DNA from 4 places in the Roseateles sp. 22389 genome. Region 4 is predicted to be linked to each of the others. Evidence: predicted binding sites of a transcription regulator. Region 4 holds the regulator's gene; each other region holds the start of a gene.
The links. Region 4 encodes LexA, which represses DNA repair genes until DNA is damaged. Its sites were predicted from a motif close to ACTGTATNNNNATACAGT; they were not measured.

Region 1 (2,862 bases), on a different contig from region 4:
CCTCCGGCAGCACTTCCCAGCGATGCGCCTCCGGACGCAGCCCGTAGGCCTGGTCCAGCATCGCCAGCAGTGCCGCGCCGAAGCGCCGGCTGATGCCGCCGCGCGGCAAGGCCCGCAACTGGCCCAGCGTGTTGATGCCGGCACGGCTCAGCGGCTCGGCATGTTCGGCGCCGGCGCTCAGCGCCTGCAGCGGGAGCGGATCCAGCACCGCCTGCAGCAGCCGGCCGCCCAGGTCCGGCACGCCGCAACGCGCCAGCACCAGCGCGGCGGTGGCCGTCGGCGCCCAGCCGATGCCGACGGCGCCCAGGTCCGGCGCCTCGTCGGCGATGCGCGCCTGGAGCGCGCCCCGGCCGCGGAACAGCCGCAGGCTGGCCTCGACCTCCATGACGACGGCGTCCTCCATCAGCGCCACGCGCGGCGTGAACTGCAGGCACCACACGGCCAGCCCCGCCTGCGCCTCCGGACAGATCCCCCAGGGAGGGTCCGGCGGCGCGGCCGGATCAGCGGACGGCGCCGGCGGACGAGGCGGCAGGATCAGGGCGACCCACAACATCGGTCAGCTCCGGGAACAGGGCGAGCGGCTGCGGCGCGCGCGGGGATTCGGACAAGGCGGACGCTGCGGCGGGCGCGGCTTCGGTCGCGGCGGGCATGACCGGCGCGAGTGGCACGATCGGCGCGACGGGTCGCATCGTGCTGGGCCGCATCACCCGGGGCGTCAGCACCCGCTCGAGCCCGCCCGGGATGGACGCGAGCCGCAGCGGCGTCTCATGGGCGGGGCCCTTGCGCTTGAGGATCAGGACGTCCAGCGCCCAGTCGACGTCGATCGTCACCTGCAGCCGCAGCGGCGCCGGCGAGGGGTCGTGGCGCGCGGCCAGCGGCCGGAACAGGAATACCGGCCCCTCGAAGGACTGCGCCAGCACCTGCAGCCGCCGCAGCTGTTCCGGCGCGGCCTGCGGCATCCAGGCCAGCACCGCGCCGGCGGCGTTGGACTTGATCAACTGCTCGGCGCACCAGAGACGCTCCGAGGGCGCGCGCGCGTCGATCCAGACCAGGTGGCGCTCATCCAGTCCCAGGTGCATCAGGCCGGGCAGGTGCGGGCGCTTGGGCGGGCCGACCATCGCCACCGCGGCGCCGTCGGCCACCACGCGCCGCAGCGCCGGGCCGGCCAGCCGCCATTCGGCCAGCGAGAACTGCGGCAGCAGCAGTTCGGTCAGCTGGCGGCCGGGCCAGCCGCCGCCGGGCAGTTCCGCGTCCAGCGCGTCGAAGCCGCTGGGCCAGACCGTGTCGGTGCCGCGGCCCAGCGCGTCGCCGCGCCAGACGGCCTCGGCCACGGCGGGGGGAAGGGGCAAGGGCAGGACGGACATGGCGGAACGATCAGCGGCACGGTCGGCGGAAGAGACGACAACGCCGGTCGTGACACCGGCGTTGAGAACTGTATGTGCATACAGTATAGGTGGGACGGCCGACCCGTCCAGCGGATGTCGCGCTTCAAGTGGGGAGAATGTCCCGCTCCCTGGACGCCTGCCCGAAGCTCAGCGCGAAGCGCGTCCCGCCGTTGGCGGGCGCCTCCAGGCTGACGGTCCAGCCCAGGTGCTCGGCCACGCGCTTGACGATGGCCAGGCCCAGCCCGGCGCTGCCGGCGCCGGCCGGGTCCACCTGCATGAAGCGGTCGAAGATGCGGTCGCGCACGGCCGGCGGGATGCCGATGCCGGTGTCCTCGATGACGACGCGGCCGGCCTCGAGCCGGATGTCGACGCGGCCCTCCTCGGTGAACTGGCAGGCGTTGCGGATCAGGTTGCCCAGCGCGATCGCGGCGAGCTCCGGCCGCGCCGGCACTTCCAGGGCGGCATCGGCGGGAGCGGCATGCAGCGTCATCTCGACGGCCTTGCCCTTGAGCAGCGGCCGGCAGCGCTCCATCTCCTGGCGCAGCAGCGGCAGCACCGCGGTCGGCGGCGCGCCGATGCTGGCCGGATCGCGCGACAGCAACAGCATCGCGACTACGCGCTCGCTGGTGTCGGCGGCGGTGCGGCGAATGCGCTCGGCCAGCTCGACCATGTCGTCGCGGCCGTGCAGGCGCGCCTTCAGCACCTCGGCGGCGCCCAGCATCACCGCCAGCGGGGTGCGCAGCTCATGGCTGACATCGCCGGTGAACCAGCGCTCGCGGTCCAGGTAGCGCTGCTGGGCCTCGGTCTTGGCCGCGAAGGCGCGCGACAGCACGCCCAGCTCGTCGGTGGAATCCTGCAGTGGGTACTCGCGCGGCGCGGCGCCGGTCTCCACCGCGCGCGCCAGCGCGGTCACCGGCGCGACGATGCGGCTCGCGGTCAGCTGCGCCAGGAACAGCGCCAGCCCCAGGCAGCAGACGAAGGCCAGGCCGAGCAGGCCGTAGACGCCCGCCTCGATCTTGGCGAAGTCCTCGTCGCGGTCGGTCAGCACGAAGACCGGGCCGAGGTCGTCCCGGACCAGCGCGCTGACCAGCTGGCCGTCCTGCGGCAGCGTGTACTTGCCGGGCGGCTTCCCGCGCAGCGGGGCCGGAATCTCCGTGCCGCGGTAGAGCGTGACGCTGGGCGGCAGGTCGGGCTCCAGGCCCTGCCGCTCGCGGGCGATCAGCTCATCGGCGGTGCGGCTCAGGCGCTGGTCGATCAGGCGGTCCTCGATGCTCGAGGCGATGCGCACCGCCGCCACGGCGAAGGCGCCGCAGACCAGCAGGGTCAGCAGCAGGAAGGCCGCGGCGACGCGCGTGCGCAGCGTCGTCGGCGCGGCGGTGGAGCGCAGGCGCCAGGGCGCGCGGGTCACGCGGAGCTCAGCCCGCATCGGGCGACACCAGCCGGTATCCGATGCCCGGATGGGTCTTCAGCAGCGGGA
Region 2 (2,862 bases), on a different contig from region 4:
GGCGCTGGCGCGCGATCCCAAGCTCTTCCTGTTCGACGAACCGCTGTCCAACCTGGACGCGAAGCTGCGCATCGAGATGCGGGCCGAGATCAAGCTGCTGCACCAGCGCACGAAGACCACCACCGTCTACGTCACCCACGACCAGGTCGAGGCGATGACGCTGGGCGACCGGATCGCGGTGATGCGCGACGGCCTGGTGCAGCAGTTCGGCACGCCGGAGGAGATCTACACGCGGCCGGCCAACCGCTTCGTGGCCGAGTTCATCGGCTCGCCGACGATGAACTTCGTCAGCGCCCAGCGCGGCGCCGCCGGGCTGGCGGCCAGCGGCCAGGCCATGCCGGTGAACGCGGCGCAGCAGGCGGCGATCGGCGCCACCGGCGAGGTGCTCTACGGCGTGCGCCCGGAACACATCCGGCTTGCCGACGGCAACGACGGTGGTCTGCCCGGCGTGCTGAAGATGAGCGAGCCCACCGGGCCGGAGACCTACCTGCTGGTCGACACCCCGACCGGCCCGATGACCGCCCGCGTGGCGGGCAATCCCCACCTCAATGTCGGTGATGCGGTGCGGCTGCAATGGGCGGCGGAGTCGGCGCACCTGTTCGACGCGAAGGACGAGCGCCGCCTGGTGTGATCGGACCGTCCGGCCGGTCGTTCACGCCGCTCGGGTCGTTCAGGCCGCTCGGGTCGTCCGGGCGTTCGGATCGTTAGTGCCGCCGGAGCGGCTCGGGCTGTTCGGACCCGACGGCCGCAGGCGCAGCCAGACCGTCTGCGCCACCAGCGCCGCGGCGAGCCCCAGCGCGACCCAGGCGGAAGTACCCGCACCCGCCATCGGCGAGGCCCGCTGCTTCAGGTAGACCCCGACCAGGCCCCAGACCGCCGCCGCGGCGAAGGCCAGCGCCGCCGGTCCGGTGCCGGGCGCATGCAACCGCGCATTCGCCACCAGCAGCAGCAAGGCGGCGAGCGCCCACAGCACCAGCGTCCACGGCAGCTGATCGACGGTGGGCAGCAGCTGCTGCGCGACGATCACCTGCGCGGTGTTCAGGAACGCCGCCAGCGACAGCCATCCGGCGTGCAGCGCCAGCGGCAGCACCGCGAGCCATGAGGGCGCGCCGCGCGGCACCGCCCGCGCCAGCAGCATCAGCGCCCACAGCAGGCTGATCAGCGCCAGCCAGATGATGGCCAGCGCCAGCCAGAACCATTGCTGGGAGAACACGATCATCCAGCTCGCGGTGAGCGCGAAGCCGGCGACCACCAGCCAGTGGCAGCGATGGGAATCGCGGTGCCCTTCCCGGTCGGGCACTGGCTGGCCGCGCAGCAGCCAGGCCGCGGCGACGAGGTCGAGCAGGAAGATCACGCCCCAGATGGAGAAGGCGTAGCCGTCGGCGACGAGCAGGGTCGGGTAACGATCCGAGATCGTGCCGTTGTCGGGGCCGAAGACGCGGCGCTGCGAGGCCCAGGCCACGAGGGGCATGGCCAGGGCGGCGAGGAGGACAAGCACTTGATGCATGGCAGTAGGCGGGGAGTTTGCTCCGCTCGGGCAATGCGCGTACCCCCGGGACTACGTGGCCCCGGCCCATCCACTGTTTTTGCATACAGCTATGATGCCGCCCCATGTGTTCCGCCCTCGCCGACGCCCCGCCCCGCGCGGCCGACGTCTTCGCCGACCTGAATCCCGAGCAGCGCTCGGCGGTCGAGCACGGCCTCGATGAACACGGCGTTCCCGGGCACGGCCCGCTGCTGGTGATCGCCGGCGCCGGCTCGGGCAAGACCAAGACCCTGGCGGCGCGCGTCGCGCGCCTGATCCAGTCGGGCGCGGACCCGCAGCGCCTGCTGCTGCTGACCTTCTCCCGCCGCGCCGCCGGCGAGATGGAACGCCGCGCCGGCCGCGTGCTGCATCGCGCGCTCGGCCTGGGCGCCACGCAGGCGCCGCCGCGCTTCCCCTGGGCCGGCACCTTCCACAGCGTGGGCGCGCGCCTGCTGCGCGAATACGCCCATCGCATCGGCCTCGCGCCCAACTTCACCATCCTCGACCGCGCCGACGCCGAGGACCTGATGGGCCTGCAGCGGCAGGCCCTGGGCCTGGCCGAGACCACCGAGCGTTTCCCGCTCAAGGCCACCTGCCTGACGATCTATTCGCGCGTCGTCAACAGCGAGGCGCGGCTGGACCAGGTGCTGCAGGACCACTTCCCCTGGTGCTTCCCGGTGCATGACGGGCTCAAGCGCCTGTTCAAGGCCTACGTCGAGGACAAGCAGCGCCAGCAGCTGCTGGACTACGACGACCTGCTGCTCTACTGGGCCGAGCTGATGAGCGACGACGGCCTGGCCGCCGAGCTCGGGGAGCGCTTCCAGCACGTGCTGGTCGACGAGTACCAGGACACCAACCGGTTGCAGGCGACGATCCTGCGCCGGCTCAAGCCACGCGGCGACCACCTGACCGTGGTGGGCGACGACGCGCAGGCGATCTACTCGTTCCGCGCGGCCGAGGTGCGCAACATCCTCGAGTTCCCGGTCCAGTTCGACCCGCCCGCGCGGGTGATCGCGCTGGAGCGCAACTACCGCTCCACGCAGCCGATCCTGGACGCGTCCAACGCGGTCATCGGCATGGCCCGCGAGCGGCACGAGAAGCGGCTGTGGACCGACAAGGCCTCGACCGAGCGGCCGCAACTGGTGACGGTCGACGACGAGGCGCGCCAGGCCCAATGGGTCGCCGACAAGGTGCTCGAGCGGCGCGAGCAGGGCCTGCGGCTGAAGCGCCAGGCGGTGCTGTTCCGGACCTCGAGCCACGCCGCGCCGCTGGAGCTGGAGCTGACGCGACGCAACATCCCGTTCGTCAAGTTCGGCGGCCTGAAATTCCTGGAGAGC
Region 3 (2,862 bases), on a different contig from region 4:
GTTTGGCCTCCGCCGACGCGTCCACCGGCGCTCCTTCGCCGAACTTGCGACGCAGCAACTCACAAGCGCGGTCCAGCTCTCCAGCCGCCAGCGCCGATCGCTGCTCCGCGTCGAGCGCCAACCCATGCTGGGCGAGCTCCTGCTCGATGCGGCGCTGTCCGAAGCGCTGGGAGCGCGCGTGGATGCGCGACTCGACGAATCGCGATTCGTCGAGATAGCCGTTCGCCTTGAGCCAGTCGAGGACCGCGTCCACTTCCTGGGTCAGCGTGACCGCCTGGGCTTCGGAGCCGTCTGGATCCTCGGCCTCGGAACGCCCGGCCCCCGGCCCTGGGCTCGAAGAGAGATTGCCCTCGCCGGCGGCGGCCTCGATCAGCGCAGCTTGTCGATCACGAGCAATGCGCAGCAGCTTGCGGCGCAGCTCCATCGCGCTGTGCTCACGCTGCGCGAGCAGGGCCACGGCTCTGGCCTTGAGCGACAGCGGCTGCGAGGCCGAGCCCCGCCGGCATCCGGACGGAGTCATGCCGTCGCCCGGTGCTTACTCGGCGTCGCCAGGCGCGGCGCCCAGCAGGGGGATACCCAGCGATTCGCGGATCTTGTTCTCGATCTCGACCGCCAGGTCGGGGTTCTCGCGCAGGAACTCGCGCGCGTTGTCCTTGCCCTGACCGATCTTCTCGCCGCTGTAGGCGTACCAGGCCCCCGACTTGTCGACGATCTTCGCGGTCACGCCCATGTCGATGATCTCGCCCTCGCGGCTGATGCCCTCGCCGTAGAGGATGTCGAACTCCGCCGTCTTGAACGGGGGCGCCACCTTGTTCTTCACGACCTTGACCTTGGTCTCGGAGCCGATGACTTCCTCGCCCTTCTTGATCGAGCCGATGCGACGGATGTCCAGGCGCACCGAGGCGTAGAACTTCAGCGCATTGCCGCCGGTGGTCGTTTCGGGCGAACCGAACATCACGCCGATCTTCATCCGGATCTGGTTGATGAAGATGACGGTGCAGTTGGTCTTCTTGATGGTGGCGGTCAGCTTGCGCAGCGCCTGGCTCATCAGGCGGGCCTGCAGGCCAGGCAGCGCGTCGCCCATCTCGCCTTCAAGCTCGGCCTTCGGCGTCAGCGCGGCGACCGAGTCCACGATGATCAGGTCCACCGAACCCGAACGCACCAGCGAGTCCACGATCTCCAGCGCCTGTTCGCCGGTGTCGGGCTGGCTGATCAGCAGCTCCTGCAGGTTGACGCCCAGCTTCTGCGCGTACTGCACGTCCAGGGCATGCTCGGCGTCGATGAAGGCGCACACGCCGTCCAGCTTCTGCATCTGGGCGATGACCTGCAGCGTCAGCGTGGTCTTGCCGGACGATTCCGGACCGTAGATCTCGATCACGCGGCCGCGGGGCAGGCCACCGACGCCCAGCGCGATGTCCAGGCCCAGCGAGCCGGTGGAGACGACCTGGATGTCCTCGATCTTCTCGCCTTCGGCCAGCCGCATGATCGAGCCCTTGCCGAACTGCTTTTCGATCTGGGCGAGGGCGGCCTGCAGGGCCTTGGCTTTTTCGGTGTTGGCGTTCTTCACGGGGGCGTCCATGCAATCTTCTCCTGTTGGCTGCGGCGGATTATGGCGCAATCTGTATATCTGTACAGTACTTTGTCGACCCGTGCCGCCCGTCGGTGCGGCTTCGGCGCTGTCGATGGCGGGATGTTAGGCCGCAGGTGGCTCACAGGATGAGCCAGCCGCACAACTCCCCCCGTTTTCGCCAAAGAGGGGGAAGAGCCGCCTCCCAAGCTGTCGCCCACCTGACTGGTGCCCCGCTCATCGACCTGAGGACGGCTCGGAAACGCCTAGGGAAGCGCCCCGGACCGCTCCCTAGAATGTCTCCATAACCAGAGGGGACGACACATGCGCATCTTGATCGCCGAAGACGACCAGGTCCTGGCCGATGGCCTGCTGCGCTCGTTGCGAGCCTCGGGTTGCGCCGTCGACCAGGTCGGCAGCGGCAGCGAGGCCGACGCCGCGCTGGCCTCGCATGAGTTCGACCTGCTGATCCTCGACCTGGGATTACCGAAGCTGCATGGGCTGGAAGTGCTGCGTCGGCTGCGGGCGCGCGGATCGTCCGTGCCGGTGCTGATCCTGACCGCGGCGGACAGCATCGAGGAACGCGTCAAGGGCCTGGACCTTGGCGCCGACGACTACATGGCCAAGCCCTTCTCGCTGCAGGAACTCGAGGCGCGTGTGCGCGCGTTGACGCGCCGCGGCCTGGGCACCGCCTCCAGCGTGATCCGCCATGGCCCGTTGACGTTCGACGCCACCGGCCGCGTCGCTTACATCAACGATCAGATGGTGGAACTGTCGGCGCGGGAGCTGTCGCTGCTCGAGGTGCTGCTGCAGCGCGCGGGACGGCTGGTCAGCAAGGACCAGTTGGTCGAGCGCCTGTGCGAGTGGGGCGAAGAAGTCAGCAACAACGCGATCGAGGTCTACATCCATCGGCTGCGCAAGAAGATCGAGCAGGGGCCGATCCGCATCGCGACGGTGCGCGGGCTCGGCTACTGCCTTGAAAAGATTCCGGGCTGAGGCGCGGGGCGTCCCGGAGCCCCTGGGCGCACGCTTGATCGAGGACGCGCGGCATGGCGGGTGAATCGTCCGGCCATCGCTCGCTGTTCGGCGAGATCCTGGACTGGATGCTTGCCCCGCTGCTGGTCATCTGGCCGATCAGCGTCGCGCTGACGTGGCTGGTGGCGCAGGGCATCGCGAACAAGCCCTACGACCGCGAGCTCGACGAGATGGCGCGCACGCTCGGCCTGCAGGTCGCAACGGAGCCGGGGCCCGGCGACGCCTCCACGCGACGTGGGCGGTCGCGCTACGCGCTGGCC
Region 4 (2,862 bases):
ACCGGCGGCCGCTCCGGCACCGCGCAATCGTCGGACGACCGCCTGAAGGTCCAGCTGTCCACGCCCAAGGCGCTGGGCGGCGACGACGGCGCCGGCACCAACCCGGAACAGCTGTTCGCCGCAGGCTATTCCGCCTGCTTCATCGGCGCGATGAAGGCCGTCTCGGCCCGCAACAAGGTCGCCCTGCCGGCCGAAGTCTCGATCACCAGCGAAGTCGGCATCGGCCCCCACGCCAACAAGCCGGGCGCCTTCGGCATCGCCGTGGCGATGAAGATCTCGGTGCCGGGCATGGACCGCGCCCAGCTGGAAAAGCTGGTGGCCGACGCCCACGAGGTCTGCCCCTACTCGAACGCCACCCGCGGCAACGTCGACGTCACGCTGACGATCGTCTAAGCCTTCCGCGGCGCCCGGTCACCACCGGGTCGAGCACAAAGAAAAGCGCCGGTCATGCCGGCGCTTTTTCATTCATGGGTCCAGCCGTCGACGCTTCGCTCCGTCGCGACCGACGAAGCCACTCGCGACGGCTGTGGTTCAGCGTTGCAGCAGGCTAAGCATCAACTCGACGCGCGCCGCCCACGGCGACAGCGCGGCGGCGGGCTCATCGCTGGCGCCCACGATGCGTCCCTGCGCGCACCGCGTCGTCCGCCACACCGGCACGCCGGCCTCCTTGAGCGCGCGCACCGGCGCCTCGAGCGCCTGATTCACCGTGCCGTTGCCCGTGCACGCCAGCACCAGCCCCTGGAGACCGGCCGCTCGCCAGGCTTCGAGCGACCGCGCATCGGCGCCCGCATGGCTGGCGAGCACCTCCACCCAGGGCCACTGGGCCGCGTTCTCCGGCAGCAGCGCCGCGCCGAGCGCCTCGCCCGCCGGCCAGTCGCGGAAGCGCCGCACGACGCCCTCCTCCACCACGGCCAGCGGCCCGGCGTCAGGCCCTGCCTCGAAGGCGTCGAGCCGGTAGCTGTGCGTCTTGCGCAGTTCGAGCCCGGACCAGACCTGGCCCGCCACGACGGCGATGACGCCTCGCACGGCTTCGCTCTCGGCAACGGCGACGGCGTCCAGCAGGTTCTGCGGACCATCCGCCTGGATGGCGGTCGCCGGCCGCATCGCGGCGGTCAGCACGACCGGCTTCTCCGGCGCCAGCACGCGCTGCAACAGGTAGGCGGTCTCTTCCAGCGTGTCGGTGCCGTGCGTAATCACCACGCCGCGGACCTCGGGCCGGTCCAGGTGCTCCCGCACCCGCTTCGCCAGCCGCGCCCAGGTGGCGTGATCCATGTCCTTGCTGTCGAGCTGGGCCAGCTGTTCAGCCTCCAGCGACTTCGCCGCGAGCGCCGGGACCGCCTTTACCAGCGACTCCACCGATAGCGAACCCGCCTTGTAGCCGACGTTGTCCGTGGCGCTGCCGGAGGCGCCGGCGATCGTCCCGCCGGTGCCGATGATCACGAGGGTCTGGGGCGCACTTTGCAATTTGTCGTCTCCTGTATAAAAATCCAGATGCTGGATGGATTCTCAGGCGGCTTTCGAACCCTCGAAGCCGTTTTGCATTCCAACCAGTCCTCCATGGAATAAAGGCCTGTGCTCGTGGATACACCGCCCAAACTCACCGCCCGCCAACAACAGATCTTCGATCTGGTCCGCGACAGCATCGAGAGCACCGGCTCGCCGCCCACGCGCGCCGAGATCGCGCAGCAACTCGGCTTCAAGTCCGCGAACGCCGCCGAAGAACACCTGCAAGCGCTCGCCCGCAAGGGCGTCATCGAACTGGTGGGGGGCACCGCGCGCGGCATCCGCCTGCCGTCGACCGCGCTGCGCCAGGTCAACCGCGCCCGGGAGCACAGCCAGTTCGCCCTGCCGTTGGCGAGCCTGGCGCAACTGACGCTGCCGCTGGTCGGCCGGGTCGCTGCCGGCGCGCCCATCCTCGCCGAGGAACATGTGGAGCAGCACTATAGCGTCGACCCCTCGATGTTCGCGAAGGCGCCGGACTTCCTGCTGCGCGTGAAAGGCATGAGCATGAAGGACATCGGCATCATGGACGGCGACCTGCTGGCCGTGAAGAAGATCAGCGAAGCGCGCAATGGCCAGGTCGTCGTCGCGCGCCTGGGTGACGAGGTCACCGTGAAGCGCTTCCAACGCCATCCGGACGGCATCCGACTTCTGCCGGAGAACGCCGATTTCGCCCCGATCGAGGTCACGCCGGATGAGCAGTTCGCCATCGAAGGCCTGGCCGTCGGATTGATCCGCTCCGGCGGGTTTCACTGAGCGGGTACGAGTGCCGCATGGCTGCGCGAAAGACGCACACGAAAGCGGCTTCGGCCGCTGAATGCCTCACGCTGCGGCAAATTCCCAACATCGGTCCCGCGATGGTTCGGGATTTTGAATCGATGGGGATTCGGCAACCTGCGGACCTCATCGGCGCCGATGCATTTGCGCTCTATCAGCGGATTTGCAAACTGACCGGCCAGCGCCACGATCCCTGCGTGCTGGATACCTATATGGCGGCCGTCGATTTCATGAACGGCGCCTCGCCCAGAGATTGGTGGAGTTATACCGCCCAGCGCAAGCGCGAGTATCCGGACCTCTGAATATTCCGCGGGCGTGACCCGCCTTAACCAGAATGAGACCAGAACGGGCAAAGAAAAAACCCTGCCGAATTGCATCGACAGGGTTTCAATATTGGCGGAGTGGACGGGGCTCGAACCCGCGACCCCCGGCGTGACAGGCCGGTATTCTAACCAACTGAACTACCACTCCAGATACGACGCTGTTGAGCGCGTCGATATCGTTCGCGAACAAGTTTCGCTGCAAGCCAACGGATCCATTCGGAACCGCGATGCAGCCAAGCCTTGTCAAACTTGGCGTCCCCTA

Region 1: the regulator LexA is predicted to act here: its motif matches at 1,432-1,449, upstream of imuA (translesion DNA synthesis-associated protein ImuA).
Region 2: the regulator LexA is predicted to act here: its motif matches at 1,580-1,597, upstream of ACTJKJ_RS20640 (ATP-dependent helicase).
Region 3: the regulator LexA is predicted to act here: its motif matches at 1,619-1,636, upstream of recA (recombinase RecA).

The regions. Positions count from the first base shown of each region.
Region 1 is NZ_JBQEOF010000007.1:79,984-82,845, forward strand. Features, by position in the region: gene ACTJKJ_RS11950 (Y-family DNA polymerase) at 1-553, opposite strand, end outside; gene imuA (translesion DNA synthesis-associated protein ImuA) at 501-1,364, opposite strand; gene ACTJKJ_RS11960 (sensor histidine kinase) at 1,489-2,811, opposite strand; gene ACTJKJ_RS11965 (response regulator transcription factor) at 2,801-2,862, opposite strand, start outside.
Region 2 is NZ_JBQEOF010000017.1:79,720-82,581, reverse strand. Features, by position in the region: gene ACTJKJ_RS20650 (ABC transporter ATP-binding protein) at 1-631, shown strand, start outside; gene ACTJKJ_RS20645 (hypothetical protein) at 671-1,507, opposite strand; gene ACTJKJ_RS20640 (ATP-dependent helicase) at 1,612-2,862, shown strand, end outside.
Region 3 is NZ_JBQEOF010000005.1:98,950-101,811, forward strand. Features, by position in the region: gene ACTJKJ_RS08935 (regulatory protein RecX) at 1-457, opposite strand, end outside; gene recA (recombinase RecA) at 536-1,579, opposite strand; gene ACTJKJ_RS08945 (response regulator) at 1,892-2,563, shown strand; gene ACTJKJ_RS08950 (sensor histidine kinase) at 2,617-2,862, shown strand, end outside.
Region 4 is NZ_JBQEOF010000004.1:105,686-108,547, reverse strand. Features, by position in the region: gene ACTJKJ_RS07370 (organic hydroperoxide resistance protein) at 1-393, shown strand, start outside; gene ACTJKJ_RS07365 (asparaginase) at 532-1,464, opposite strand; gene lexA (transcriptional repressor LexA) at 1,579-2,256, shown strand; gene ACTJKJ_RS07355 (helix-hairpin-helix domain-containing protein) at 2,274-2,579, shown strand; tRNA gene ACTJKJ_RS07350 (tRNA-Asp) at 2,672-2,748, opposite strand; tRNA gene ACTJKJ_RS07345 (tRNA-Asp) at 2,851-2,862, opposite strand, start outside.